DNA from 3 places in the Paraburkholderia flava genome. Region 3 is predicted to be linked to each of the others. Evidence: riboswitches for the same ligand, from Rfam matches in the RefSeq annotation. Region 3 holds a riboswitch; each other region holds the start of a gene.
What was found. A riboswitch is a leader RNA that binds a small molecule or an ion and turns the genes downstream of it on or off. The one in region 3 is predicted to bind cobalamin.
Positions count from the first base shown of each region.

Region 1: linked by a shared signal. The riboswitch ahead of E1748_RS29220 (TonB-dependent receptor plug domain-containing protein) and the one ahead of cobG (precorrin-3B synthase) in region 3 are both predicted to bind cobalamin.
Region 2: linked by a shared signal. The riboswitch ahead of E1748_RS16745 (CbtB domain-containing protein) and the one ahead of cobG (precorrin-3B synthase) in region 3 are both predicted to bind cobalamin.

Region 1 covers NZ_SMRO01000004.1:260,014-269,741, forward strand. Annotated here, with positions in the region: gene E1748_RS29190 (cobalamin-binding protein) at 1-527, shown strand, start outside; gene cobC (alpha-ribazole phosphatase) at 555-1,160, opposite strand; gene E1748_RS29200 (adenosylcobinamide-GDP ribazoletransferase) at 1,145-1,903, opposite strand; gene cobT (nicotinate-nucleotide--dimethylbenzimidazole phosphoribosyltransferase) at 1,921-2,976, opposite strand; gene E1748_RS29210 (ABC transporter ATP-binding protein) at 3,021-3,818, opposite strand; gene E1748_RS29215 (FecCD family ABC transporter permease) at 3,815-4,852, opposite strand; gene E1748_RS29220 (TonB-dependent receptor plug domain-containing protein) at 4,880-6,913, opposite strand; cobalamin riboswitch at 7,019-7,291, opposite strand; gene E1748_RS29225 (ATPase) at 7,526-7,888, shown strand; gene E1748_RS29230 (cell division protein ZapA) at 7,885-8,199, shown strand; RNA gene ssrS (6S RNA) at 8,314-8,495, shown strand; gene E1748_RS29235 (EVE domain-containing protein) at 8,590-9,048, shown strand; gene E1748_RS29240 (SIMPL domain-containing protein) at 9,333-9,728, shown strand, end outside.
Region 2 covers NZ_SMRO01000002.1:1,181,398-1,191,125, forward strand. Annotated here, with positions in the region: gene E1748_RS16710 (DUF2252 domain-containing protein) at 1-940, shown strand, start outside; gene E1748_RS16715 (hypothetical protein) at 981-1,238, opposite strand; gene E1748_RS16720 (APC family permease) at 1,334-2,668, opposite strand; gene E1748_RS16725 (carbon-nitrogen hydrolase family protein) at 2,842-3,684, opposite strand; gene E1748_RS16730 (response regulator transcription factor) at 3,815-4,630, shown strand; partial or broken gene E1748_RS32095 (ESPR domain-containing protein) at 4,959-5,072, shown strand; gene E1748_RS16735 (YadA family autotransporter adhesin) at 5,139-6,725, shown strand; gene E1748_RS16740 (histidine phosphatase family protein) at 6,848-7,408, opposite strand; cobalamin riboswitch at 7,436-7,578, shown strand; gene E1748_RS16745 (CbtB domain-containing protein) at 7,618-7,827, shown strand; gene E1748_RS16750 (CbtA family protein) at 7,840-8,574, shown strand; gene E1748_RS16755 (class I SAM-dependent methyltransferase) at 8,867-9,728, shown strand, end outside.
Region 3 covers NZ_SMRO01000001.1:394,290-404,017, forward strand. Annotated here, with positions in the region: gene cobJ (precorrin-3B C(17)-methyltransferase) at 1-1,632, opposite strand, end outside; gene E1748_RS01690 (precorrin-2 C(20)-methyltransferase) at 1,629-2,363, opposite strand; gene E1748_RS01695 (precorrin-8X methylmutase) at 2,360-2,986, opposite strand; gene cobG (precorrin-3B synthase) at 2,979-4,373, opposite strand; cobalamin riboswitch at 4,463-4,639, opposite strand; gene cbiE (precorrin-6y C5,15-methyltransferase (decarboxylating) subunit CbiE) at 4,727-5,971, shown strand; gene E1748_RS01710 (cobalt-precorrin-6A reductase) at 5,968-6,690, shown strand; gene cobM (precorrin-4 C(11)-methyltransferase) at 6,761-7,513, shown strand; gene E1748_RS01720 (sodium:solute symporter family protein) at 7,588-9,072, opposite strand; gene E1748_RS01725 (DUF3311 domain-containing protein) at 9,069-9,281, opposite strand; gene E1748_RS01730 (MarC family protein) at 9,579-9,728, shown strand, end outside.

The sequences.
Region 1 (9,728 bases), on a different contig from region 3:
GTCATCTCGACGATATCGCCGTCACGCTGACGAAGCTCGGTCGGCTGCTCGATACATCGACGACTGCCGATGCCGCCGCCGATACGTTCCGCCGCGACATCGCGACGCTACGTGCGCGTTATTCGACGCGAGCGCCAGTCGGTGTGTTCTATCAGGTGTGGGACAAGCCGCTGATGACGCTCAACGGCACGCACATGATCAGCGACGTGATCGCGCTGTGCGGCGGCCGCAACGTGTTCGCTCAACTGGAACCTCTGGTGCCGACGGTATCGACCGAAGCGGTGCTGGCCGCGAACCCCGAGGCGATTGTCACTGCATCGCCTGGCGCGACCGCGCCTGATCGTCCGCTGCCGCAACTCGACACATGGCGCGCATGGCCAGCGCTGACGGCAGTCGCACGTGGCAACCTGTTCGCGATCGACGGCGATCTGATCAACCGGCCTGCACCGCGTATTGCGCAGGGTGCCGCGCAGTTGTGTGAGGATCTGGAGACTGCGCGTTCGCGGCGGCCTGCTAACGTGCGTTGAAGTCGAAGGTGTCCGGCTTACGAAGCCTCACGCATTCCAGCGCACAAGCGTCCACTGCCCGCTCACGTCATCGCGCCGCAACCACACAAGCGCCGCCAGATCGAGCGACCAGCGCACGCAATGCTCGACCGGCAGACCAAGCGTCAGCGCCGCGAGCACGCGCATCACACCCGCATGCGTGACGACGCACACAGGACCCCGAGCAGACGATGCTCCGTCAGCAGCACACACATCGTCGAGCCATGACTGCACACGCGTCGTAAACTGCGCGACGCTCTCGCCACCATGCGGCCGGGCGTGCGTAAAATCTGCCGCCCATGCATCGAGTTGCGCGCGATCGAGCGCGTCCCAGCGCTGCATCTCCCAGGCACCGAAATCCATCTCGACGAGTCGCGGATCGCTGCGGCACGTTGTACCCATGTTCGTCGTCCACGCTTGCGCCACCGACAGACACCGCACAAGCGGACTCGTCAGCACAACGCGCGGCGGCGAGTCCACGCGCCACATGGCAAGACGCTGCGCGAGCGCAGCAGCGCCATCGGCTGCACTACCCGCAAGTGCAACGTCACTGCGGCCATAGCACACGCCCGCTTCAACAGCGACAGCCGGATGACGGATCAGGACGAGATCCATGCGAGCCCGGTGAGGTAGATCGCGAGTTCGAAAATCTGCTGCGCGAAGCCGAGACAATCGCCGGTATAACCGCCGATCCGGCGCACGAAATAGCGGCCCAACGCGATGCGCAGCACGATCAGCACAACCAGTGCAACAACACCCGCGCGCCAGTCCGGCCACAACAACCACGGCACACCGAACACGATCGCAAACACGAACGCACCCACATTCATTCGCTGCGCAACCGGCTTCGCCTTGCCTTCTGCGCGCACGTAGTCGAGCGTCGTCAGATAGCTGATCGCAAACGTGCGGCTCGCCGCATGTGCGGCGATCATCAGCCACGCGGCACGCATCGGCGGCAGTGCGGCGAGAATCTGCCACTTCAACGCGAGCGCGACGACCAGCGCGATTGCGCCGAACGCGCCGATCCGCGAGTCGTGCATGATCCGCAGCACATCGTCGCGTGTGTAGCCGCCACCGAATGCATCGCAGGAATCGGCGAGACCGTCTTCGTGGAACGCCCCGGTGACGGCAAGCGTCGCGGCCATCGACAGCAGCACCGCGACACCCGCCGGAAAGAACCTCAGCGACGCGAGATAGACGAGCGCGCCGAGCGCGCCGACCATCGCACCGACCAACGGAAAATAACGCGCCGCCGCGTTCAGATAGTGCGGCTCATAGCCGACCCAACGCGGCACCGGCACCCGCGTGAAATAGCCGAGCGCGGTGAAGAAGTAGCGCAGTTCGGTCAGTGGGTTCACGTGAGCGTCGCCGGGTCTCACGCTTGCCGGTTCGCCACGCCGGCCGATTCGAAGCTCGCCATCTCGTTGACGAACCCCACAGCCGCGCGCAGCAGCGGCACCGCGAGCGCAGCACCGGTACCTTCGCCGAGCCGCATGTCGAGCGACAGCAGCGGCAGCGCACCGAAGTGATCGAGCATGCGACGGTGCCCCGCTTCGTTCGACGCATGCGCAAACACGCAGTACTCGCGCACACCGGGCGCGAGCGCATCGGCGACGAGCAGCGCGGCCGTCGCGATGAAACCGTCGACCAGCACGACCATCCGCGCCTCGGCGGCCGCGATGTACGCGCCCGTCATCATCGCGATCTCGAAGCCGCCGAACGTCGCGAGCACGTCGAACGGATGCACGACATCTGGGTGGCGCTCGAGCGCCGATGCGAGCACGTTTCGTTTCTTCGCGAGACCCGCGTTGTCGAGGCCGGTGCCGCGACCGACGCACTCGTCGATCGGCACGTTACACAGCCGGCTCATCATGCACGCCGCCGCCGACGTGTTCGCAATGCCCATCTCGCCGAAGCCGATCACGTTCGTGCCGAGCGCCGCGTGATGACGCACGCGCTCGATGCCCGCGTGGATCGCCGCTAGCGTTTCGTCGCGCGTCATCGCGGGTTCGTGCGCGAAGTTGCGCGTGCCGCTCCCGACCGGAATATCGACGAGACCGGTCGTGTCCGCGAGCGGCGTCGCGATGCCCGCGTTGACGATTTCGAGCGTCAGGTCCGCGACGCGGCTGAACGCATTGATCGCCGCACCGCCCGCGAGAAAGTTCGCGACCATCTGTGCGGTTACGGCCTGCGGATACGGGCTCACGCCTTCGGCTGCGACGCCGTGGTCGCCGGCGAACACGATCATTGCCGCGCGATGCACCGTCGGTTGCGTGGTGTTCTGGATCAGGCCGATCTGACGCGCGAGCGTTTCAAGACGACCGAGGCTGCCGGGCGGCTTGGTCTTGTTGTCGATCAGGTGTTGCAGATCGCCGCGCAGCGACGGATCGAGCGGCGCGATGGAAGGCAGAGCGAAAGGCGATTGGGTCATTGTTGTCTGGAGGATGAAAGCGGGTTTGCGTCTTATGCTACGGCTTATGTCGGATGACGGGACTGTAGCGCGGGAATCAGCGCTTCGTGTTCGCCGTCGCGAATCAAGATCAGCGGATAGCCGAACGCACGGCTCGCGCGTTCCGGCGTCAGCACGTCGCGTGCGGCGCCGGCATACGCACCGCCCTGCCCGTCGAGCAGCAGCGCGTGAGTCGCGAAACGGCGTCCGAGGTTCAGGTCGTGACATGAGAACACGACGGTACGCGACGACCCGCGCACCCATGTCGTGAGCGCTTCGAGACATTCGATCTGGTGATGCAGATCGAGATGCGACAGCGGTTCGTCGAGCAGCAGCAGCGGCGCCGCCTGACACAGCACGGCGGCCAGCGCGACGCGCTGCCGTTCGCCGCCGGACAGCGACAGCACATCGCGCGCAGCGAATGCACTGAGGCCGAGCGTCGCGAGCGCGGCATGCGCGGCGTCGATGTCTTCGTCGCGCTCCCAACCCCACCCGGTGAGATGCGGAAAGCGGTTCAGTAGCACGATATCGAGCACGCTCGCGCTGAACGCGTCGTGCACGCTTTGCGGCATCAACGCGCGTCGTTGCGCGAGCGTCGCCGCGGGCCAGCGTGTGAGCGTCGTGCCGTCGAGTTCGATGTGGCCTGCCGCCGGTCGCGCGAGTCCCGCGAGTACGGAGATCAGCGTCGTCTTGCCCGCGCCGTTCGGGCCGGCGATGCACCACACCTCGCCGGGACCGAAGCGCTGCGTGAAGCCGTCGAGCAGCACGCGATCGCCGACACGCAGCGTGAGCGCGTGTGCTTCAAGCGCATGCGTGCGCGTCATCGCGACCGCCTGTGCAGCAGCATCCACAGAAACACCGGCACGCCAGCGAGCGCGGTAATCACACCGACCGGCAGTTGCGCGGGCGCTATCACGGTACGCGCGACGAGGTCGGCGCCCATCACCGCGACGCCACCGCCGAGTGCTGCTGCGGGCAACAGCATCCGCTGATCGTTGCCGAACGCGAGCCGCACCATATGCGGCACAACGAGCCCGACGAAACCGATCGTGCCGCCCGTGGTCACCGCAGCTGCAGCCGCGAGCGACGCGATGAGATAGATGCGCAGCCGCAGCGGCACGACCGCGACGCCCAGCGCCTGGGCGGCCGCATCGCCGCGCAGCAGTACGTTCAGTTGCGGCGCAGCCGGCACGATGACGAGTACCGCAACCGCGAGGGCGGCGAGCGAGGTCCATGGCATGCCGTCGCCGTTCAGGTCACCGGTCAGCCAGAACAGTATCCCGCGCAGCCGATTCTCCGGCGCAACCGTGAGCAGCAGCGTGATCACCGCGCCCCAACCGGCCGCGACCACTGCGCCGGTCAGCAGCAGACGCGGCGACGTGTCCTGCGGCTCACCACGCCACAGTTCGCGACGCGCGAGTCCCAGCACGAGCAGGATCGACACGAACGCACCGGCGAACGCACTTGCATCGACGAGCCACCACGCGCAACCAGCAATCATTGCGACGAGTGCGAAACTCGCCGCGCCTCCCGACACGCCGAGCACATACGGCTCCGCAAGCGGATTGCGCAGCAGCACTTGCAGCAGCGCCCCGCCGAGCGCGAGCAACGCACCGCACGCGAACCCTGCGAGCGCACGCGGCAAACGCAGCGAACGGACGATCTCGATTGCAAGATCGTCCGATGCGCCGTGTGCCGGCAGCAACGCCGAGAACACGTGCGCGGGCGGCACCGGCACGCTGCCGAGCGACAGCGACGCGACGAACACCAGCACGCCGAGCAACACGAGCGCGCACCAGATCGCCGTCGCACGCGATGCGCTCATGCGCGGCAAGCCGCGTGACGCGACGCGGTTCATCCGCGCGTCCTCACGTGCGGGCGCGCATCACTGCTGCTGCCAGCCGACCGTGATGAACGCACTGCGTCGCGGCGAGTTGTACGTGTAGGCCGTTTCATAGTCCCGGTTGAAGAGGTTCTGGATCTGCGCGGAGACGTACCACGCCTTCGTGATGTTGTAGCGCGCGGACAGGTTCAGGAGACCGTAGCCCGACAGCGGCGTGCCGCTGTCGTTGCGCTCTCCGCTGACGATCCACTCGCCGCCGACACGCCACGCATCGATCGACCGGTTCGCCGTGAACGAAGCGAAATGACGCGCGCGACGGACGAGATCGGTGTCGGCGTCTTCGTCGACCGGATTCTGCACCGTCAGCGACGCGCGCACATCGGTCTTTCCAACGTGCCCGCTCCACGAGCCTTCGACGCCCTGCACCTTCGCATGGCCGATGTTCTGCGCGACGTAGATGCCGGGGATCGTCTGCACGTAGTCGATCAGGTTCGAGTAGCGCGTCTGGAATGCGGTGACGCGGATCACGCCGAGTGCATCCGATGCGTATTGCAGCGCGCCTTCGACCGAGTGACTGCGCTCCGGCTGGATCAAAGGATTGCCGCTCACCGGGAAGTACAGGTCGTTGAAGGTCGGCGCGCGGAACGCATCGGACAGGCTCGCGGTGGCCTTCCAGTGCGCATTGAAATCGTAGCCGTAGCCGAGATAGTAACTGTTCGCGCCGCCGAAATCGGAGTACTGGTCGCGCCGCAGATTCGCCTGGATCTGGCTCGCGCCGAAGCGGCCGGTATAGCCGATGAAGCCCGAGTTCACGTGACGGTCCGGTGCCGAGTATTCGTCCGAATCGAGCGACTGGTCGAGATGTTCGTAGCCGAGCTGGATCTTCTGGCCGGGTCCGAACGTGAAGTCGTTCTGCCACGTGTACTGGCGGTTGTCCGTGTTGAAGCGGTCGGTGTACACGCCGTTCAGCGCGTTCTGGCTGCGATCGTTGCCGGCCGCGACGACGAAGTGCGTGGTCCACCAGTCGGTCAGCTTGCCGTTCGCGAACGCGGACAACTGCTGGACCTTGCTGTACAGATTGTTGAGATCGGTTGGCAGGCCGTATGCGTTGTCGTAGCTGTCGTTGCCGTTCGACTGGAAGTAGCGCACGCCTGCGTCCCACTTGTCGTTGAAGCGATGACGCAGCGACGCCGAGATGCTCTCGTTCAGATAGCCGTTCGCGTTCGGATTCACGCCGGGCGCGAGCGCCGGATTCTGCGACGAAAATCCGTCGTCCTTCGAGCGCGCGAGCGAGATGCTGAACGTCGTGTTGCCGTCGTGATCGAGCGCGCCGTTCACGCCCGCCTGCTGCGTCTGCGTGTGATAGCTGCCGTAGCCGACCGAGAAGTCGAAACGCGGCGGATGATCGCCGCCGTTCTTCGTGAAGATCTGCACGACGCCGCCGATCGCGCCTGAGCCATACAACGCCGACACGTTGCCGTTCACCACTTCGACGTGATCGATCTGGTCGAGCGGAAGCTGCGACAGCTGCGCATTGCCGAGGCTCACCGAATCGACGCGCACACCGTCGATCAGCACCAGCGACTGCACCGACGACGCGCCGCGCAGGAACAGACTCGCCTGCGAACCGGGGCCGCCGTTGCGCACGATCTGCGCGCCCGGTGCGAGTTGCAGCAGACCGGGGACATCCTGCGCGGTCGTATCGGCGATGTCCTGGCTGTCGAACAGCGTGGTCTGCGGGATGGTGTCCGCGAGCTTTTGCGGACTGCGGTCAGCGGTGACGACGATCGGCGATAGCGTGTGTGCGTCGGTGATGGAAGAAGCGGTAGAACTTGTGCTTGCCGCGACGGGCGTAGCGGTGCCCGAAGAAGCGGCGGCAGCCGTGCTTGCAACGGCAGGTGCAGCGGTGCCCGGAGACGTAACGACTGCAGTGGAAGACGACGCTGAAGCGACAGGCTGGGTGTCGCTTGAAGACGGCTCTTGTGTCTGCGGCGCGCTCTGTGCAAATGCCGTCAGCGGCGCATAGGCCGCTGCGGCCAGCGCAGCGAGTGCCGTGCGGGCGATCGGGGTGAACATCGACGGATTTCCTGTGGTAGCGTGCGCGGCCCGCTCCCCGCAGGCCGTTGCGTAACAGGGAACGGCAACCGCCGGCCGATGCTCGCCGGCACGTGCGCGACGGATGACGCTCCCCTCCCTCTGGCCGGTATCCGGGCTGGCGACACATCGACCCGCCTTCCCACGCATGAAGCGCAGTGGCACGATGCACATCGCGCGGCCTCGCTATGCGAAGGCCAGGAGATGCACATGAAGGGTCGACCTGCATGACGATGCGGTCGCTTACCGTTGCGGGGGCAGCACAGGTTGGCTCGGTCGGGCGGACTCCGCTCCCTGCTTCCCGTTTAACTGCACGCGATACGAAAATCGCGCGCGGGCACCAAGAGTGCCGCAAGTGTAGCAGCGCACTCTGTGGCGTCAAGAAAGGGCGATCCCTGCTTCGCTGCACTCGCACAAGTGCATGCGTGCGCCGCATCGAAGGCATGCAAAAAACGCAGCGAAATCCCGCTGGAATCACATCGCGAAATTGCCGGATATGCGCAAAAAGCGATGCTGTTACGTCTCGAAACGAGACATTTATCGGAACGCCCGACATTCCGCGCTAAAATGCCGTGTCTTTAGAGGACGCAGCACATGCTCACCGAACTCGAAACACTCTCACAGAACATTGGACGTCTGATTGCACTCAGTCAGCGTCACTACGCAGCGCGCCAGGCGCTCGAAGAACAACTCACGCAAGCGCGTGCAGATTGCGAAGCGACGCGCGTCGAACTCGATCAGATGCGCGAAGAGCGCAATGCGCTGCAGGCCGAACGCGATGCGCTGTCGGCGAAGATCGACGACGCACAGGTTCGCCTCAACGCGATTCTCGAAAAACTGCCGCGCGCGAAAGGCCACTCCGAACAGGACAATCAGCTCGATCTGCTCGCGTCCGCGCCGCAGGAAGACGGCGCTGCACGCAGCGATGCGGATGCCCGCCACGGAGAAAATGCATGACCACGAAGCAGATCGAAGTCTCGATTCTCGGCCAGTCCTATCGTCTCGCGTGTTCGCCGGAAACCGAAGCGGCACTGCTCGAAGCTGTCGCGCGGGTCGACGCGGAAATGTCGAAAATCCGCACGCACAGCAACGTGCGCGGCATGGACCGCATTGCGGTGATGGCTGCGTTGTCGCTCGCGTCGGAACTGCTCAAGCTGCAGTCCAGCGTACGTCATGGCGAATCGTTTCCGGCTGAAGAAATCCGGCGTACAATGGCCCAGATGAACGATCAGCTGGACACGGTGATCAACCAGTACAGCACGCAATAACGGTTACACGAGGCCAGTAGACAAAGGCCGATCGGACCGGTAGCATCAGCTTCAAGGTCTCCTGTTTCAAACGGTTTATGTGAGTCGGCACAGAGTACGTCGGCTCAGTTGTCAGCTTCCCTGCCTGGTTTGCCAAGGTCATATATTCCTTGAACCAATGCCATGTGCACGGTTGTGGAAATTTGCAGCACGGGCGTGCGCGTCACTCTGTCTGATGTACCCGAAGTGCGGCTAACTGCGACCAATTCTGAACCCCCGGTTCAGGATGCCGGCCTAGCGGCTAAGGCGGGGACCTATTCGAACGGCATCGGACATTCGTCCGGTGCCGTTTTTCTTTGAGCGGCGCTTTTTTTCACTCATCGCTTCACTCATTTCGCGTTCATTCGATTCATGCGCTACTGGCTAATGAAGTCCGAACCGGACGAAGCAAGCATCGACGATCTCGCCGACGCCGCGCAACGCACGTTGCCGTGGACCGGCGTACGCAACTATCAGGCGCGCAACTTCATGCGCGACACGATGCAGGTCGGCGACGGTGTGCTGTTCTATCACTCGAGCTGTCCCGAGCCCGGCATTGCCGGGCTCGCCGAAGTGTCGTCGACGGCCTACCCCGATCCGACGCAGTTCGATCCGAAGAGCCCCTACTACGATCCGAAATCGACGCGCGAAACACCGCGCTGGGTACTCGTCGACGTCGTGTTCAAGAAGAAGTCGACGCTGGTCCCGCTCGCGGCGCTGCGCGAGCATCCGGAACTCGCGCAGATGCGCGTGCTGGCGAAGGGCAACCGCCTGTCGATCACACCGGTCACGAGCGAAGAGTGGCGCTTCATCACGAAGCGGCTGATGTAGTACCGCACGTGATGCGGCATGCAACCTCACGCGCTACGCTCGTATGCGACGTCATGTCGCGGCAACCTGACGAAACCGTCAGAAAGTGCCAGAAACGGTCAGGTGAAGGGAACCTGTCGGCATGAAAGCACGCCTAACTGGCTCGCAAGCGTCGTGCCCGTCTCGTACCACAGGGCGTGCGGTCCATCCTTTCTTCGCCTCTCCAGGATCTGCACGAAAGGCCACGCGAGCAATGCGCAGCGGCACGGGCCGCGCGCAATCCTGTTCACGGAAGGAGTCCCATAATGACCAGAAAAAACGCCATCGCATTCGCGCTCGCCGTGGCTTCGGCCGCTCCGCTGATGCTGTCGCTCGTGCCGTCAACCGCGCACGCGCAGAGCGCGCCGTATCAGCCGGCCGGCGTGCTGTCTCTGAATGCGCAGGCCAGTACCGAAGTGCCGCAGGACGTGGTGAACATCACGCTGTTTTACGAGCAGGAAGCGGCCGATCCGTCGTCGCTGACTACCACGTTGAACCAGCGTGCCGATTCGGCGCTGCAAAAGGCCAAGGGCGTATCCGGCGTCACCGCGCACACGGGCTCGTTCTCGATCAGCCCGTCGACCGATCGCAACGGTCGCATTTCGACGTGGCGCGGTCGTACAGAAATCGTGCTCGAATCGCATGACTTCGCTGCCGCATCG
Region 2 (9,728 bases), on a different contig from region 3:
CGCGAACGGCATCGCGGACAGCGACATCACGACCGCGATCAAGACGATGGTCGGCGCGTACATCAGCGAGATGAGCGACTTCAAGGGCAGCAACGACGAACTTAGCTTCCAGCTGAAGAACGGCAACACGTCGGGTGCGGTGCAATCGACGATCGGCGATTCGAAGGACGATAGCCGCTCCGATCTACTAAGCAAATACACACAGGTGACGAACGGCGTGCGCGCGTTCCAGAATATCGCCGGCACGCTGGTCGCGGTGAACAGCACGACGTACAGCAGCATCTCGGCGGCGATGAGCAGCTACATCAGCACGATCGCTTCGTCGAAGCAGTACGCGACGAGCTACTACAAGGTGAAGGACATTCACCAGAAGCTCGGTTCGGGCGTGGGCAGTCTCGGCAAGCTGCGCTACTACGTGCTGATCGAAGGACAGTCGACGTCCACGTCCGACGACGTGATTCTCGAAGTGAAGCAGGAAACCGCGAGCGCCGCTGCGGTGGCGAGCAGCAACGGGCAGACGTTGTCGTCCGCCGACGGCAGCAACGATGGTGCGCGCGTCGCGTTGACCAACAAGGCGCAGACGCTGAACGCCGACGTGCTCGTCGGCTACGCGACGATCAACGGCATGACGTTCTACTTCCACGAGAAGTCGCCCTTCGAGGAAGATTTCGACTATACGAAGCTGACCAGCGCGGGCAAGCTCAATACCGCCGCGACCTATCTCGGGCAGGCGCTCGCATCGGCTCACGCGATCTCGGATCAGGACTATAACAGCGCGATCGTCAGCTACAGCATCGACAAGCAGATCACCGATGCGGTCACGAGCACCAGCGGACTGGCATCGGAGATTTCGAGCTTCGCGTTCAGCTATGCAGCGCAGGTGAATCTGGACTGGCAGTCGTTTGTCGGTGCTTATAACGCTGGGACGCCGTTGTATTGAACGGGGTGTGGGGGCGAGGGTTTTCTTCGCCCTTAACCCTTTAGCGTTGGTCTAACGCCACGCGCACCAGTGCCACGAACTTCGCTCTTTCAGCCGCCGTGTTGACGGGGTACCGCTCAAAGACATCCCCGGCACGCAGATCGGCGTAAAGCCCCGTCGGGTCTTCGTGAAAATGCAGGAACGCTTTACCGCGTCGATAAAATACGCCGCGCGATTTTTCGCTCAGGCCCGGCAGTTCGCGCAGGAGGCCTAGCGTATTGTCGAGTTGATCGAGTGAGGCTGAACCGGCGTGCTTCATCGTTCTCTCCTGGAGTCTGCGCGCGGTGGCACAGAAGCATCACGAGCGGCGCCGCCTCCCAGGCCGGCACCGCCCGTCACGATATCACCCGCAAATCAAATCGCCACCTCCGGCGGTGCCTGCCGGAACAGCCGCGTAATCCAGCACAGATACAGCAGCCCCAGCACGAACCAGATCGCGCCCAGGACGAGCGCCGTCTTCTCTAGACTCACAAGCAACCAGATATCGGCGACTGCGCCGATCAGCGGAAACACCAGCCCGCCGATGAAGCCGATCCGCTTGTCGCCATGTTCGCCAGACAGATAGATACGCACCACGCACAGATTCACCGCCGTGAACGCGAGAAACGCACCGAAGTTGATGAACGACGTCGACGTCGCGACGTCGAGCTTCAACGCAATCAATCCGACGATGCCCGCGATCGCGATGTTGATCGCCGGCGTCTTGAAGCGCGGATGGATGAAACCGAACACACGCTTCGGCAGGATTTCGTCGCGGCCCATCGCGTAGAGCAGTCGTCCGACGCTCGCCTGCGCGGAGATCCCCGACGCGAACTGCGCGAGGATCAGCCCCGCGAGAAACACGCTGACGAAGATGTCGCCGCCGATCATCTTCGCGACTTCGAACGCGGCCGAATCGGTGTCCTTGAACTCGACGCCCGGATGCGCGAGCTGCATCGTGTACGACGCAATCACGAAGATCGCGCCACCGATCAGCGCGATCAACAGGATCGCGCGCGGCATGTTCTTCTTCGGATCGATGGTTTCCTCGGTGAGCGTCGACACCGCGTCGAAGCCGAGGTACGAGTACGCGGCGATCGCGGCGCCCGCCATCGTCGACGACAGCGGCACGTGCGGCCGGAAGAACGGTTCGGCTGCGGCGATGCCGCCGGGGCCGGCTGCAGCGGCTGCATAGTGCCAGCACAGGCCGACGAACAGCGCGACGATCGCGAGCTGCACGACCATCAGCACGATGTTGAAGCGCGCGGCGAGTTCGATACCGACGATGTTCAGCGCGCTCGTCAGCACGATGAACGCGACGATCCAGATCCACACGGGCACGTGCGGAAACGCGGCGTTCAGATACGCGGCCCCGATCAGCCAGATCACCATCGGCAGGAAGAAGTAGTCGAGCAGCGTCGCCCAGCCGATCATGAAACCGAGGTGCGCATTGAACGTCTTGCGCGTGTACGTGTACGCGGAGCCGGCCACCGGATAAAGCCGCGCGAGCTTGCCGTAGCTCAATGCGGTGAACGCGATTGCGATCAGCGCGAGCAGGTAGGCGAGGGCGGCGGTATCGTCGCTGGCTTTCGCGAGCACGCCGTACGTGCCGTACACGATCAGCGGAGCCATGTACGCGAGGCCGAACAGCAGCACAGACGGCAGGCCCAGCGTGCGTTTCAGATGCGGTTGATCTTCCCTGTCTTGCATGATGTCTCCTGAGCCTGCGGGCAGGCGTGAAACGCTCTCTTGCGGAGCGCGGCCCCGAATGGGCGCGATACGACGACGGCTTGAACGGGCCGCGCCAGGAGGCGCGACCGACGGAACAGCAGTGAAGCGCTACTGAAGGTGCAGCGTTGAATCACGAAACGTGAGTGTGCGGATTAATCCCGACGACGGCGCGGTTCGATCACGAGCGAGCGCGAACCGTCGTCGTGTTCGACGCGGGTGAGTGCGAGCGGCACCCGTGCGTCATGCAGATAGCGATAGTGTTCGCGGCTCGCTTCGAGCAGCGAGCGATCGACGTTCACGCGCAGCACCGTTTCGTCGGCACCCGCGACCGCAGCGATTTCTCCCGACGGCTCGACGAGCGCGGATTCGCCGGGGAAGGTCAGGTTGTCGTCGCCGGGGCCGCAGCGGTTCACCATCACGGCGAACATCTGGTTTTCCATCGCGCGCGCGGCGATCGCGCGGCGATGCACGGGGCCGAACGGATCCATGTTGCCGTTGGTGACGACGAGCAGGTCCGCATCGAGCGATGCGAGCGCGCGGGCGCCTTCGGGAAACTCGATGTCGTAGCAGATCTGTAGACCGACCGTGAAGCCGTTCCACAGGCACGTGTCGTAGCGCTCACCGGGCGTGAACACGCCGACATCCGACGCCCACAGATGCACCTTGCGGTACTTCAGTGCGATCGCACCGCTGCTATCGATCAGCACCGTCGTGTTGTAGAAGCGGTCGCCGTCGCGTTCCGCAAAACCGACCGCAGCCGCGACGCCGGCTTGCCGCGCGGCATCGCGCACAGCAGTGAGCGTGGGGCCGTCGAGCGTCTGTGCGACGTCGGCGACGTTGTCGCGGGTCGGAAAGCCCGATAGCGTCGCTTCGGGAAACACGACGAGCTGCGTGCCGCCGGCCGCATCCGCGCGATCGATTATTTCAACGACCTTACGCGTATTGCGTTCGAGGCCGCCGTCGACGAGCGCGAGTTGCGCGAGTTCTACCTGCATCGTCTGTCTCCTTGCGGTTGCCGTGCGCCGGCGCGGATTGGCCCGGGCGCACGCGATGTCCTTCGGCGCATTATCGGCGTGTTATTTTTGTTCGCAAATCACCCACGTGGGTTACCTCAACGGAGAACGGATGGAGCTTGAATGGCGCGATCTCGCGTTTCATCGAGAGATTGGCTCGGCCATCGACGCGCTCGACAGCCCGCATTTCTGGGCGCGTCTGACGAGAGTACTCGAGCGGCACATCGGCTTCGACAGCTGGGTGGCGCTGCGTTTCGCGCGTCACGCGCCGCCGTTCGTCTGCGCGGAGCAGGCGATGCCGGACGGGCAGATCGACCTGATGTTTCAGGACTATCTCGCGGCGCTTTATCAACTCGATCCGTTCTATCTCGCCGCGTTCGAAACGCACGCATCGGGCTTCTATACGCTCGCGGACGTCGCGCCCGACAACTTCCGCATGACCGAGTACTACCTGCGCTATTTCCGCAAGAACATCGTCGGCGATGAGGTGCATTTCAATGTCGTGATCGATGCGGATCACACGATGGGTTTTTCGCTCGGTTGCACGCGGCGTTATCACGAACGGGAGATTGCACTGCTGACGCTGTTCGCGCCGTGGGTGCTCGCGTTGATGCAGCAGCGGCTGCGACACGAAGAATTCTGTGCGGTGCCGGAGCGCGCGGCTTCGGCCGGTGCCGAACTGGTGGATTTTCCTGCGCGCGTCGGTGCATTGTCCGGCAAGCAGGGGCGCGGCACGCTGACCGCGCGCGAGATCGAAGTGGCAATGCTGTCGCTGAGCGGCTTCTCGTCGCGAGCGATTGCGGAGAAGCTCACGATCTCGTTCGAGACCGTGCGCGCGCACAAGAAGCATATCTACGCGAAGCTCGGCATCGGTTCGCAGTCGGAACTGTTCGCGTTGTTTTACGAGCCGGCGGGTAAGGCCGATTGAGCGGCGCGTGATGCGCGTGGACGCGCGCTTCGGTTTTGTTCAATTCATGGAGTGCGTCTGGCCGGATCGATTCGCGTCGATCCCGGCCGCGTTTTCATTTGCGAGTTCATTGCCGTATGAAGATATTCGAAATGAAATAAATAAAACAGATGTATCTGGAGTTATTCGACTCGTGTTATTTGTTGATAACTGTTAATCAAGGTGGTATGTCACGTAGGTTCACAAACAAAAATAAGATCCCTGCTAGTTTTAGAAAATAAATCGTAATCCGACGATGCCTGTCTGAAAGGCGTTCGCGTTATTTATTTTCTAATAAAGGGAGGGGACTGTGAACCGCTTGTATCGGTCAATGTGGAATCCGGCACTGGGCGCCTGGGTTGCTGCTTCGGAGCTTGTTCGTGGGCGAGGGAAATCTTCGTCGGGGCGCTTGAGATCGGGATCGCCTTCGCGACGCTACTCGCTTGCTATCGTTCGCGTGGTTTTGCTGTTTTCCGGGAGTGGCTTGAGCGTGAATCTCGCGCTGGCGCAGACTGCGCCTCCGGCGAGTAACAGTGGGTATTTCGCTGCATTTCATGGTACCGCTGGCGTGATTATTGATGCCAATGGTACGCATACAGAAAACCCATCTGATGGGAATTTTTCTTTTTCAATTGGAAATACTGGGGATGGAAATGGGTATTTAGAGAGCGCGAATAATGTAAGCAATGCAGTGCAGATCGTTGGCCTTAATAATGGCACATTGGCCATTAAATCTTCCAAGGTCGAAATCAACGCGACTGTCGATATGAAGGGGCATCTGATCACCGGTCTTATGCCGGCCACGGTAAGTCCGGATAGCACGGACGCAGTGAACGGTGCGCAGCTGTCGTCGCTGTCCACTTCTGTTTCGACGGGTATCGGTTCGTTATCGACGGGCTTGAGTACAGCCAACGGCGATATCGGTTCACTGTCGACTAGACTGGGTACAGCGAACAGCAACATCGGTTCGCTATCTACCGGCCTGAGCACGGCCAACGGCAACATCGGTTCACTGTCGACCGGTCTAAGTACTGCCGCCAGCAACGTCAGTTCCTTATCGACCGTCGTCGCCGATTCGGTGCAGTACGACAGCCCCGATCACACGAAAGTCACGCTGGGCGGCGCCAACTCACAAAAGCCTGTAGCGCTTGCGAATGTCGCCGACGGCGTCCAGCCGACCGACGCCGTGAACGTGTCGCAACTGACGTCGCTGTCCACGTCGACCTTGGCGGGTATCGGTTCGCTGTCCACAGCGCTGGGTACGACAAACAGCAACGTATTGTCGTTGTCGACGTCGGTCGCGAACGGCATGAGTTCGCTGTCCACCGGACTGAGCACGACCGGCAGCAACGTATCTTCGTTGTCGACGTCGATCGCGAACGGCATGAGTTCGCTGTCCACCGGCCTCAGCACGACCGACGGCAACGTGGCGTCGCTGGCCACCTCTGTGTCGACGGGCATCGGCTCGTTGTCTACCGGCGTCGCAAACGTCGGCGCGCAGCTTTCGTCGCTATCGACGGGTATCTACGAACGTGTCGAGCAGATCAGAACCGCCAACGGCGTGGCTGCCGACATGAAGGGCACCGGCGCCGACAAGCCCACCGTCACCGCCGGTGCCAATTCGGCGGCGATCGGAGCGAATTCGAACGATGGCGGCCGCCGCAATGTCGTCTCGATAGGCAATGCCGCGCAGCAACGGCAACTCGTCAACGTAGCGGAAGGCACGCAAGCCACCGATGCGGTCAATCTCGATCAATTGAACCGGGTCACGTCGGACGGAATGCGGCAAGCGAACAGCTACACGGACAGGCGCATCGCCGGTGTGCAACAGAGCATCGATCAAACCGCGCGCAACGCATACTCGGGTATCGCGGCGGTGACTGCGCTCAGCATGATTGGCGATGTCGACAAGGACAAGACGATTGCGCTCGGTGTAGGTGTCGGCACGTATCGTGGTTACCAGGCGGTTGCGGTTAGCGCGACCGCGCGCCTGACCGATAACCTGCAAGTCCGGGCCGGCGCGGGGGTGACCAGCGGTAGCAGCGCGGCGGGCGTGGGGGCGACGATGCAATGGTGAGCATGGCGATCGCGCAGGTGAAGTCGCGAGACGAGGCTCCGTCAATTCGCGATGCGACCCGACCGCAACCGCAGCAAAGCGACGCCGCAGCGTAGCGTGCGCGATCCTTCAGCGCACGCACGCTACGCACCAGGCCACCACACCCAACCACGCATCGAACGCCGCAGCTCCACCCTCGACAGCGGCCCGATTTCGATCCGCATGCCTGCAGCGAGAGGGATCTTCAGCGTATGCAGCACAGCCGCGCGAATCACCACCGCATGCGTGACCGCGACGACGAAAGGGACGTCGTCGAGTGCATCGAGCCATCGCGCGACGCGTGTCGCTACCGCAGCGAACGATTCGCCGCCGGGCACGACGGCGTCGGGGTCGGTGCTCCATGCGGACAGCGCGGATGGATCGGCGTTTGCGACATCGGCGACACGTTGGCCGCGCCAGTGGCCGTAGTCCATATCGGCGAGCGGGGACGCAGGCTGTGCAGCGAGGCCGAGCGCGTCGGCTGTTTCGCGTGCGCAGAGAGCGGGGCTGACGAATACGGTCGCATCGCGCGGCACATCGAACCGCTCGCGATACGCGTGCGCGTCAGCGATGCCGCGCGCGTCGAGCGGATCGTCCGATGGAAAGCGGCCCGCGCGCATCGCCGCGGTGGCCGCGTGGCTCACGAGCCAGAGCCGTGTGTGCATCACATCGTCCCTTGTAAAGCGCTTCACCGTAGGGCGGCACAGCGAGGTTTAACGCGTAGAATACCGTCACCAAAGCAAGGAAGCCGGTGCAAGCCCGGCGCGGTCGCGCCACTGTAATCGGTTCATCGACGAACCGGAAGCCAGACCCTAGCTTTGCGTCCTCTCTTTCCAACGACTATCGGGGCGCGCAACCCCAGGAGAAGTCCGTCATGACCGATGCTGTTTTCCAACCGGCTGCCCAGCCGGCACCCATCCCGCTGCGTGAGCTGTTGCCGTGGTTCGTCTTCGGCGGTCTGCTGCTGTTGCTGGCGATCTACTTCGTCGGCGCGGAAGAAGGCGCGACATCGCTGATTCCCGGCATGTATGTGCACGAGTTCGTGCACGACGGCCGCCATCTGCTCGGCTTTCCCTGCCACTGACGGAGCATTGCGATGACAGGTCGATTGTTGATGCGCGGGATGCTCGTAGGCATCGCCGCAGGATTGCTCACGTTCGGTTTCGCGAGGATCGCGGGTGAACCGCAGGTAGATCGCGCGATTTCGTTCGAAGAAAAAGCCGATGCGGCGAAAGGCGAAGCGCCCGAGCCGGAACTCGTCAGCCGCCATACGCAGGCAGGGCTCGGTCTGCTGACCGGTTGCGTCGTGTACGGCGCAGCGGCGGGCGGATTGTTCTCGCTGGTGTTCGCGTATGCGTACGGCCGCGTCGGCAAGCTCGGCGCACGCGCGTTGTCCGCATGCCTGGCGCTCGCGGCGTTCGTGTCGATCGTCGTGGTGCCGGGGCTCAAATACCCGGCCAATCCGCCATCGGTCGGCGACCCGGAGACGATCGGCTATCGGACGGGCCTGTACTTCCTGATGATCGCGATCTCGCTCGCGGCGACGGTGTTCTCGCTGAAGCTGCGGCGTCGCGCGGCGGCGCGCTACGGCGCATGGAACGGCGCGATTCTCGCGGCCGGCGTGTTCATCGTCATCATCGCGGCGGTGCAGGCCGGACTGCCGTCGATCAACGAAGTCCCCGCTGCCTTCCCGGCCGTGCTGCTGTGGAAATTTCGCATGGCCGCGCTCGGCATGCAGGCGATTCTGTGGACGACGATCGGGCTTGGATTCGGCGCACTCGTCGAAGCGGGACGTCGTGGGGCGAGTGGGGTGCTGGCTGTGGGGCGGTGAGGTTGAAGCGCTTCGCTGGGGGCTGCATCTACGGTTAAGCGGATGTGCTCACGCAACCCGGCGAGGCGCTAGCGAATCACGATGTTGAACCCTTGGTCGAATCATCGCGTCAGGCGAGGCGGGCCTTGTTTGAGCGAAGGCCCGATGATACCGTTCGAGCGCCGGCCGGATCGACTACCAAAACGCACGCGCAAACTCGACACACGCGAGTGTCACAACCAGTTCATCCTGGTCCAGTCTGATTGCCCCGGTTAAGCTATCTCTCCGGCTGAAAAGCCGATGCACATTCTTAGTGACCGTTGCAGTCAAAACTTTCCCCAAGATGATCAAAGAACTCGCGACTTTTGAAAATTTCAGCGAATTGGGCTACCTGCTCGCCAATGCAGATCTTGCACAGGAAGCGTTGAGAAACCCGATGTTCACGGGATTCGCACACTTCGTCAGATACGGGCAGAACGAGCAAAGGATGCAGTTCAAGCCGACGATGTCCGATGCCGAGATAGATCGCGCGTTGCTGGACAACAGTATCCCGGCGCCGGACAAGCTGAAAAACGCCCATCTAAACCAGAGCAATCTGGTTCTCGAGCTTGGAAATCACGAGGGCATGAGCGTGCTCGAGATCGGTAGCCGCGAGGTCACCGGAGTATCCAATGCCAAAAGTCTGTTCACCAACGCGAAGTACACTGGATTCGACTACTACCCGGGAAATAACGTCGACGTGGTGGGCGATGCCCACAAGCTTTCCACGTACTTCGACAAGGAACAGAAATTCGACCTGATCTATTCGACCGCGGTGTTCGAGCATCTGGCCATGCCTTGGGTCGTCGCGCAGGAAATATCGAAACTGCTGAAGGTCGGCGGAATGCTGTTCATCGAGACACACTTCTCGTACTCGTCGCATGAACGTCCGTGGCATTTCTTCCAGTTCAGCGACATGGGACTCCGCGCATTATTTTCCCCGGCGCTCGGCTTCGAATGTATTGAAGCCGCGATGGCGAACCCGATCACGGGGAAGTTCTCGTCGCTTGCCGATCCCTATCTGCGCGGTCAATGGGTGCAGGGGCTGTATTGTCATAGCCAGTATCTGGGCGTGAAGCGTCGCGATGTTCAATCGGTCGATTGGGACGGTGTTGCTATCGACGACATCGTGAGCG
Region 3 (9,728 bases):
AAACCCTCTCGTCGTCGTCGACCCGACGATCACCATCGTCCGCATATCGACGTCGCTGCTGCGCAGCTCGCCGAGCGTGGTCGTCGTGAGCGTGCCACCCGGCCTGCCGATATCGCGTCCCAGCACGACACGCGTCGCGGGCGTCCGGTACTCGCGGACGATATCGAGCGCGGTATCCAGTTGCCACGGCCGCGCACGCGACACCGGGTTGTAGAACGCCATCACCAGATCGGCCTGCGCTGCGTGTCTAAGCCGCGTCTCGATGATCGACCACGGCTTCAGATTGTCCGACAGCGACAGCACGCAGAAATCGTGGCCTAGCGGCGCACCGGCTTGCGCAGCGGTCGCCATGGCAGCCGATACGCCCGGCACCATGCGCAACTCGACTTGTGCCCAACGGGGATCGTCGGATGTATCGAGCGCTTCGAGCACCGCCGCCGCCATCGCAAACACGCCAGGGTCGCCCGACGATACGACGACCGCCGCGCGTCCTTCCGTCGCGAGTTCGAAAGCGTGGCGTGCGCGCTGCAATTCCTCGCGATTGTCGGTCGCGTGTACGCGCTGGTTGTCGCGGAACGGGCCAGCCATGTTCACGTACGTCGCGTAGCCGAGGATATCGGTGGCGTCTATGAGTGCGTCGCGCGCGGCGGGCACGAGTAGATCGGCGGAGCCTGGGCCCAGGCCGATCACGGTCACGCTGCCGCGTGGGCGGCCGATCGTCGCGATGTCTAACGGCGCGTCGGCGATCGCGAGCGTGACCGACGAGGTTGCCTCGTGCAGTACGTTGTGCGGAACAGTCAGCGCGGCTGCAAGCAATTGGTCCGCGTCGGCATCGAGGTCGATAAAACGCAGCGGCACGGCGAGTGCCTGTGCGGCATCGGCAAGCGCCGTATCGGTGCAACGTGCAGCGGGCGCGAGCAGAGCGGCGAGCGCAGCATGCGCAACGTGGTGTGCTTGCAGTGCATCGAGCACCAGCTGTTCGACGTCGTCTCTAATACCACCGATCGCCGCAACCACACTCCGCGGATGAATCAACAAAGTATCCGCCGACGCATCGACGAACGGCGTCACGCGAATCGCCCGCTGCGCAGAAGCATCGCGCGGCAGCGCCGCATCGTCGAGCCACGGCGCGTCGCCTTCGATGCGCGTCGTCTCGCCTGCCAGCAGATCGGAGACGAAGCGCTTGCCGTGCGCGAGATCCGCGAGTGCATAACCTTCCGGCGGATTCAGCACACAGGTGCCGAAACGCAGTTCGCCGCTCGTCGTGATCGCGGGTGCGATGCCGAGCGCGGCCGCGATATCGCGTGCGAGCACGTTGACACCCGCGAGCCCGCCGAGCAGCGGCACGACCGCGCTGCCGTCTTCCGCGACCGCGAGCACCGGCGGCTCCGCGCCCTTGTTCGCGAGCAGCGGCGCGACGCAGCGGATCACGATGCCGGCCGCGCACAACGCGACGATCGGCGTGCCGCGCGCGTACAGCTCGCGCAGATGCGCGGCGAGTTCCGTGTAGCCGACGTCCGCTTCGACACGGCCCGCGAGTCCATGCACCTGCGAACCCGGACAGCATGCCTGCACACGACGCGCGACATCGAGCGCACCGACGCCGAGAATCACGATCGCCGGCGGCATCATCCCTGCCATTTTTGCCCCGGCACGACGAGTAGCGAGAAGTAGGGCGACGCCATCGGATCGACGTCCGCGAGCGGCACGATGCGCTGGTTTGCCATCGTCGCGCGCTCGACGTACAGCGCGCGTTTCGCGAGCCCGAGTTCGTCGAGTACGCGTCTTACCTTGTCGAAATTGCGACCGAGCTTCATCACGACGGCTGCGTCCGCATCCGCGAGACGGCGCCGCAATTCGGCTTCGGGCAATACACCCGACAGCACTGCAAGCGACTGGTTGCGATAAACGAGCGGCGCGCCGAGTACGGCGGCGCCGCCGAGCATCGAGCAGACGCCGGGCACGACTTCGGTTTCGAAACGCGCGGCGAGCCGGTCGTGCAGATACATATACGAGCCATAGAAAAACGGATCGCCTTCGCAGATCACCGCGACGTCGCGACCCGCGTCGAGATGCCCGGCGACGATCGCGGCAGCAGTGTCGTAGAAGTCGGCGATGATCGCTTCATACGATAGCGGCGGTTCGAGCGCTTCGGTCGTCACCGGATAGACGAGCGGCAGGTGCGTCTGTGCATCGTCGAGATGCGCCTCGACGATCCCGAACGCGTTACCTTTTTTGCCCTTCGCGACGAAATACGCGACGACAGGTGCCGCTTTCAGCAGTCGCACGGCTTTGAGCGTCAGCAGTTCGGGGTCGCCTGGACCAACGCCGATGCCGAACAGGCGTCCCTTACCCGTACTCATTCGACCTCCGACGCAAGCGCGTTCACCGCTGCGGCAACCATCGCGCTGCCGCCGCGTCGTCCCGCGACGATCACCCACGGCACGTCATAACCACCTGACGCGAGCAGCGCCTTCGATTCCGCCGCACCGACGAAGCCGACCGCAAAACCAAGAATCAACGCGGGTCGCGGTGCGCCCGCATCGAGCAGATCGAGCAGATGGAACAGCGCGGTCGGCGCATTGCCGATCGCGACGACGCTGCCTTCGAGATGCGGTCGCCACAGCTCGACCGCCACAGCCGAGCGCGTGTTGCCGAACTGCTTCGCAAGGTCGGGCACGGTTGCATCGCCGAGCGTGCACAGCACCGGGTTATTCGCCGGCAGTCGCGCACGCGTGATGCCTTCGGCGACCATTCGCGCATCGCAGAGAATCGGCGCGCCGGACGCAAGCGCATTGCGGCCCGCGTGTCCTGCGCCCTCGGAAAAACGCAGATCGTCGACGATGTCGATCATGCCGCACGCGTGGATCACGCGGACCGCGAGCTTTTCGAGGTCGGGCGGCACGCGCGACAGATCGGCTTCCGCGCGGATCGTCGCAAACGACTGGCGATAGATCTGCTGGCCGTCGCGAAGGTAGTCATGCATCGGTGTGGCTCCGGGACGGTCGCGCGAGTAGCGCGGCGGCCTGTTCGATAGTCAGGTGGTGCGCGATGGGGATGCCGAAGCGGTCGGCGCCGCCCACGCTCGCGCGTTGATACAGGTCATAGCAGCCGGGCGCGGTTGCGAGCAGCGTGTGCGGTGCGCAATGCGCGGCCGCGCAGGAGCGCGGGCAGCCGCTTAGGTGGACGGCATCGTCTGCGCTCGTGTCGGGAAGAAGGGTGGCGAGATGCAATGCGTCGGCTTTTGTGTCGGCGGCGCTTTTCGTGCAACCGGTCGAACCGGCGCATGCGATCAGCCGCACGTAGGGATGCGACGGCTCGCACGCGAGGCCGAGTGCGCGCAGGCTATCGAGTACGGCGGGCACTGCATCGTCGGCGACGTCGGGGATGAGCACGCTTTGCCACGGTGTGACATGTAGCGTTCCGTTGCCGTGTTCTGATACGAGCGCGGCCAGCTTAACCAGCGTGCACGTATCGAGCCGCCCGAGCGCCGGCTGCCCGCCGACGTGAGACAGCTTTGAATCGCGTTGCCGATGAGCGCCGACGCGCAACGACGGCGATGCTGGTGCACGGGTCCATGCGGCGACAGCGGGATCGTCGTGCAAAGCAATGTCTGCTCGTTCGGCCGCGCGTTGCAATAACGCGGAGGCGTCGTAGCTGGCGAGCACGTCGCGCATTCGCGTGTCGTCAGAGCCGCTGACGTCCAGGAACGTATGCAGCAACGCTTCGACGAAAACGGGTAGATCGGCAGCGGCCACTGACGCAAGTGCGCTGCCCGGCACCGACAACGGACAGCCCGCAAGACCCACCGCGTACCGCGCACGATCCGCATCGCCGACTGCCGAATCCATTGCCGAAAACCACACATCGTGCGGATGATCGACCGCCATCAAGCGTTCACCGCCGTCGAGCATCAGCGCGAATTTCGGCGACAACGCCGCGAAGCGCGGCTCGCGTTGCAGTCGCGAAAGCAACGCAGCGGCGAGTGGCCGCGTGTCGTCGAGCGCCTGCGGATCGCGGCCTGCGAGCGGGCTCGTCATCACGTTGCGACGTTCATCGGCGTGCGCGTTGTTCGGATCCTGCGTACCGGGGCCGGTCTGCATCAGCGCCGCAACGAGCGAGGTCTCGTGACCCGCCCGCACGCCGCGCAACTGCAGGTTCGCGCGATTGGTCAACTCGACGATACCAGCCGTGTGCAGATCGGCGGCCTGTGCGACCGCGACCGCATCGCGCGCATGCAGTTCGCCGCCCGGCAGCTTGATCCGGCAGAGCCCGCCGTCGCGTGCGGCAACGATGCGCGCAAGCGACGGACACGCCGACGCGCGCGGCGCAGACCGTGCATCGACAGCAGCAGGGGACAAAACTCGATTCAAGCGATTACCGGTTTAGCGTCGCGCGACGGCCCGGTGTTGCCTCGACAGGAAGCAACGCGGCATCGGTACACCCCGCCCGATGATGGCTGGCACGAACAGTGTTGCCGGCAGGTTTCCTGGCTTGCAGGTCGTGGTCCGCGCGTGCCTTCCCGAATGAATCAGTGGCGTGTGGAGCGCGGACTCGCTGCATACAGTTGCGGGGGCAGCCACAGTGTCGCTGTGTTCCCTTTTAGGCCCCGAAGGGCACCGGCGAGGCTGTATTATGCCTTCTTTCTCCGGCGCTTCGATCGCATGCGCAGCACGCATGCGTCGGCACGCAGCCGGAACTGAAACGACATGATGAGGATGGCGGGATGCCTGCGTGGCTGACCATAGTAGGCATCGGCGAAGATGGCTTCGCGGGATTGGGCCGCACCGCGCGGCGCGCGCTGCTCGATGCGTCGGTGGTAATCGGCGGCGAACGGCATCTTGCGATGCTGCCCGCACGCTTGCACGCACGACGTGAACCGTGGCCGCATCCGTTCGATCTTGCACCGCTGCTCGCGCGGCGTCCCGAACCGGTCTGCGTGCTGGCGAGCGGCGACCCGATGCTGTTCGGCGTCGGCGCGACGCTTGCCCGCGCGCTGCCCGCCGACGAACTGCACGTGCTGCCCGCGCCGTCGTCGCTGTCGCTCGCGGCGGCCCGCGCGGGCTGGCCGCTGCAGGACGTGACGATGCTGTCGCTGGTGGGCCGGCCGATTGCGGCGCTGCATGCGCATCTGCACGACGGTGCACGTCTGCTGGTGCTCGGTGGCGATGCGACGGCGCCGTCGGCGCTCGCTACGCTGCTCGTCGAACGCGGCTTCGGCGCGACGCGGATGATCGTCTTCGAACATCTGGGCGGACCGCTCGAACACCGCATCGATACGCGTGCTGACGCATGGCACGCCGATCCTTCGGCATGGTCCCCGGCCGCGCTGAATCTCGTCGCACTCGACTGCCGCGCGGGTCTCGACGCGCAACCGCTGCCGCTCACACCCGGACTCCCCGACGAAGCGTTCGCCAACGACGGCCAGTTGACGAAGCGCGATGTCCGCGCCATTGCGCTCGCGCATCTCGCGCCGCTTCCTGGCGAACTGCTGTGGGACGTCGGTGCGGGCGCGGGCTCGATCGGTATCGAATGGATGCGATCGCATCGCACGTGTCGCGCGATTGCGATCGAAGCGCATCCGCAGCGTCAGGCGTTCATCGCGCAGAACCGCGATGCGCTCGGTGTACCTGGTTTGCAACTGGTCGCCGGCACCGCGCCCGATGCGCTCGCTTCACTGCCGGTGCCTGACGCGATTTTTATCGGCGGTGGCGTGACCGCGTCCGGTGTGCTCGACACATGCTGGACCGCGCTGCGTCCCGGCGGCCGGCTCGTTGCGAACGCGGTGACGGTGCAGGGCGAAGCGAAGCTGGTCGCGTGGCGCGAACGCCATGGCGGCACGTTGACGCGCATCGCGCTGTCGACCGCACAACCGCTCGGCGGCTTCGACGCATGGCGTCCCGCGTTGCCGGTCACGTTGCTCGATTGCCGCAAGCCTGTCGACACGGCAGCACCGTCAGGCGATCGATGATGCGCATCCTGCTGCTCGGCGGCACCGGCGACGCGCTGCGGATCGCGCGCACTCTGAAGACACCGCACGTGTACAGCCTCGCAGGACTCGGCAAGGTGCCGGACGACCTTGCATGCACGGTGCGTGTAGGCGGCTTCGGTGGTGTCGACGGTCTCGCTCGCTATCTGGTCGACGAGCGGATCGGTCTGCTGGTCGACGCGACGCATCCTTACGCCGCGCGCATCAGCGCTAACGCGGCCGCAGCGAGCCGCATCGCGAATGTGCGGTACTGGGCGCTGCATCGCGCCGCATGGCAACCGCAACCCGGCGACGACTGGCGTTTCGCCGACGACTGGCAAGGCCTCGTCGCGTTGCTCGCACCGTTTTCCCGACCACTCTTCACGCTGGGCCGCGAACCGCTCGCGCATCTCGGCGACATTCCGTCGCATCAGCAGTGGCTGGTCCGCTGTCTCGATGCACATCCGGGCACGCAACGTGCTCATGTACTCGACGCTCGCGGTCCTTTCACGCACGACGGCGAACGCGCATTGTTCGACGCGCATGCAATCGATGTCGTTATCAGCAAGAATAGCGGCGGCAGCGCGACCGTTGCAAAGCTCGACGTCGCGCGCGAGCGGGGTGTGCCGGTGTTGATGCTGCGGCGTCCCTCACTCCCCGCCGCGGACCGTGCATTCGACAACGACGCCGCGCTGCTGCACGCATTGCACGATTCCGGTTGACGCGCGTTCGCGCGCGTCGTCGTCCGGGCTGCCTGCGTGTCCATTCATCCTTCTCATTACGGAGCATGGCATGACGGTGTTTTTTGTCGGCGCGGGGCCGGGCGACCCCGAACTGATCACGGTGAAAGGGCAGCGTCTGGTACGACGCTGTCCGGTGATTCTCTATGCAGGGTCGCTGGTGCCGGCCGAGGTACTCGAAGGCAACACGGCTGAACGCATCGTGAACACCGCCGACCTCGATCTCGACGAGATCATCGCGCTGCTCGCGCAGGCGGACCGCGACGGACACGACGTCGCGCGCGTCCATTCGGGCGATCCGTCGTTGTATGGAGCGATCGGCGAACAGATGCGGCGGCTTGCCGAACTCGGCATCGCATACGAGATCGTGCCGGGCGTCACCGCGACCGCGGCGTGCGCCGCCGCACTCGGCTGCGAACTGACGTTGCCGGACATTTCGCAGACGGTGATCCTCACGCGTTTCGCCAGCAAGACGACGATGCCTCCGGGCGAACAGCTCGGCGATCTCGCGCGGCATCGTGCGACGATGGCGATTCACCTCGGCGTGCGCCATCTTGCGACGATCGTCGATGAATTGATGCCGCACTACGGTGCAACGTGCCCCGTGGCGATCGTGTATCGCGCGAGCTGGCCCGACGAGGCGCGCGTGATGGGCACGCTCGCGGACATCGTCGCGAAGGTGCGTGCGACCGACATCGAACGGACTGCGCTGATTCTGGTGGGACGCGTGCTGGGTGCGGAGACGTTTGGCGAATCGACGCTGTACGCGAAGGAGGGCACGCGCGGAGGCGACACGCGGCACTAGCCGCGAGAGAGCTAAAAGCAGAAGCGGAAGCGGCAACATGCCGCTTCCGTTCGCTTCACACCATCACACGTCGTTCAACGCACCGGTGTCTGCGCCGACGTTTCACCGGGCTGCACATGCGGCTGCGTCATCGCACTCACCACAACGAACACGATCACGTTCAACGCGAGCGCGAGAAAGCCGATGTTCACGTCCTTCAACGCGTCGGGCAGGAACGGCATCAATTGCGCGACGCTCAGGTGCATCAGCGTGGTCGCCGCGACCACCGCCACCCCGACGATGATGCCGCAGAACGCCCCCTGTTTCGTCGCGCGATTGCGTTGCGCGAGACTGCAGACCAGCGCGGGAAACAGCTGCGTGACGAAGTTGTAGCCCATCAGCAGCAGCGCGACGATCGTGTCGCCACCATGCAGCGTGAACGCGACCGCAACCAGCGCGACGACCGGCACCAGCAGACGCGCGAGCTTCGTCACGGCCGCATCGGACGCCTGCCGTTGTATCCCGCCGCGGTAGATGTCGTTCGCGATCAGCGTCGACGCTGCCGTGAGAATCATCGAGCCGGGCACGAGCGCCGTGAGCACACCGGCCGCGCCGATCACGCCGACGAACCACGGGTCGAAAGTCTGGATCGACAGACGGAACAGCGACAGGTCGATGTCGCCGCCCTTCAGGCCGGGCACCTTCAGCGTCGCGGCGAAGCCGACGAAAAACACGAACAGCAGGATCAACTGGTACAGCGGCAGCATCGCCGCGTTGCGCCGGAACACGCGTTCGCTCTTCGCGGTGAAAATCGAGCCGAACGTATGCGGCCACATGAAGAAGCCGAGCGCGGTGAGCAGCACCGTCGACTGGAACCAGACCACGCTCGAGCCCTTCGCGGGGAAGGTCAGGAAGTCGGGCCGCGCGACCTCGATTGCGCGGAACATGTCGGACACGCCGCCGTAATAGTGGATCGGCAGATAGATGCCGAGGAACAGCACGATCGCGAGAATCAGCGTGTCCTTCACCACGGAGTTCCACGCCGAGCCGCGCACGCCCGACACGATCACGTAGATCGTGACGACGACCGCGCCGATCCAGATCGCAGCACTCGACGAAATCGCGCCGTACGAAGCGGTCGCGACGATGATGCCGAGTCCCTTCAGCTGCAGCACGAGGTACGGAATCAGCGCGGCGACGCCGACCACCGCGACCAGCACGCCGAGCGCAGGGCTGTCGTACTTGCGCATGAAGAAGTGCGACTGCGACACGAGCCGCTGCGCTTTTGCGTAGCGCCACACCGGTGGCAGCATCCAGTACGACAGGATGTACGCGAGCGTGCCGTACGCGAGGATGTAGTAGACCGGCGCACCCTTGCCGTACGCAAAGCCGCTGCCGCCGAGGAACGTGAAGGTCGTATAGATTTCGCCGGCCATCAGCAGGAACACGAACGCGGTGCCGAAGCTGCGGCCGCCGACTGCCCATTGCTCCAGGTTCATGTCATGACCCCGGCGCGCCCGTATGCCGAGGTACAGCGCGAACAGCGTGACGGCGGCGATCAGAACGAGAGCGCTGCTCATGATCGGACCTCCGTCTCGTCAGCGGGCGCGCGGTTCACCGGATCGAGCCGGAACACGACCGTCATGATCACCGCGCTCAGCACGACCCACAGAACGATCCATGCAAGCACCAGCGGCATGCCGAGCACCAGCGGCTCGACACGGTTGACGAACGGGACGCCGAGCAGGATGCCGATGAACGGCAGCGCGGCGAGCACACGAAGGAACATGGGACGACTCCTCTAACCGGGGTTGAACGTCGTGTGGAACAGCGGAGCTTCGGCTCCGACTGTATGCCGGATAGCTCGACGCCGTAAAGGTCGTCAAAAATAAGCAGGCCGGTTGAAAGACGATGCAACGATGTGCGCGTGCGGCATGCGTTGCTGCGCGCACGTAGGTGATCTTCGCGGTGCGTTGCGGTTACACTGATCGCCGGTCGCGCTGCGCGTCGTGCTGCGGCGCAAGAAAAATCCGGGCCACTCGCATCGAGCACGCGACGGCTAGCCTGAATAAAACCCGACACCGCCATGATCGACAGTCTCGTTTCCGACATCCTGTTCGGCTTCACCGGGCTCATCAGCATCATCAATCCGGTCGGCGTCGCATTCGTTTTTCTCGACCGCACCGAATCGCTCGACAGCGCGGAGCGCACCGCGCTCGCGAAGCGCGTGTCGATC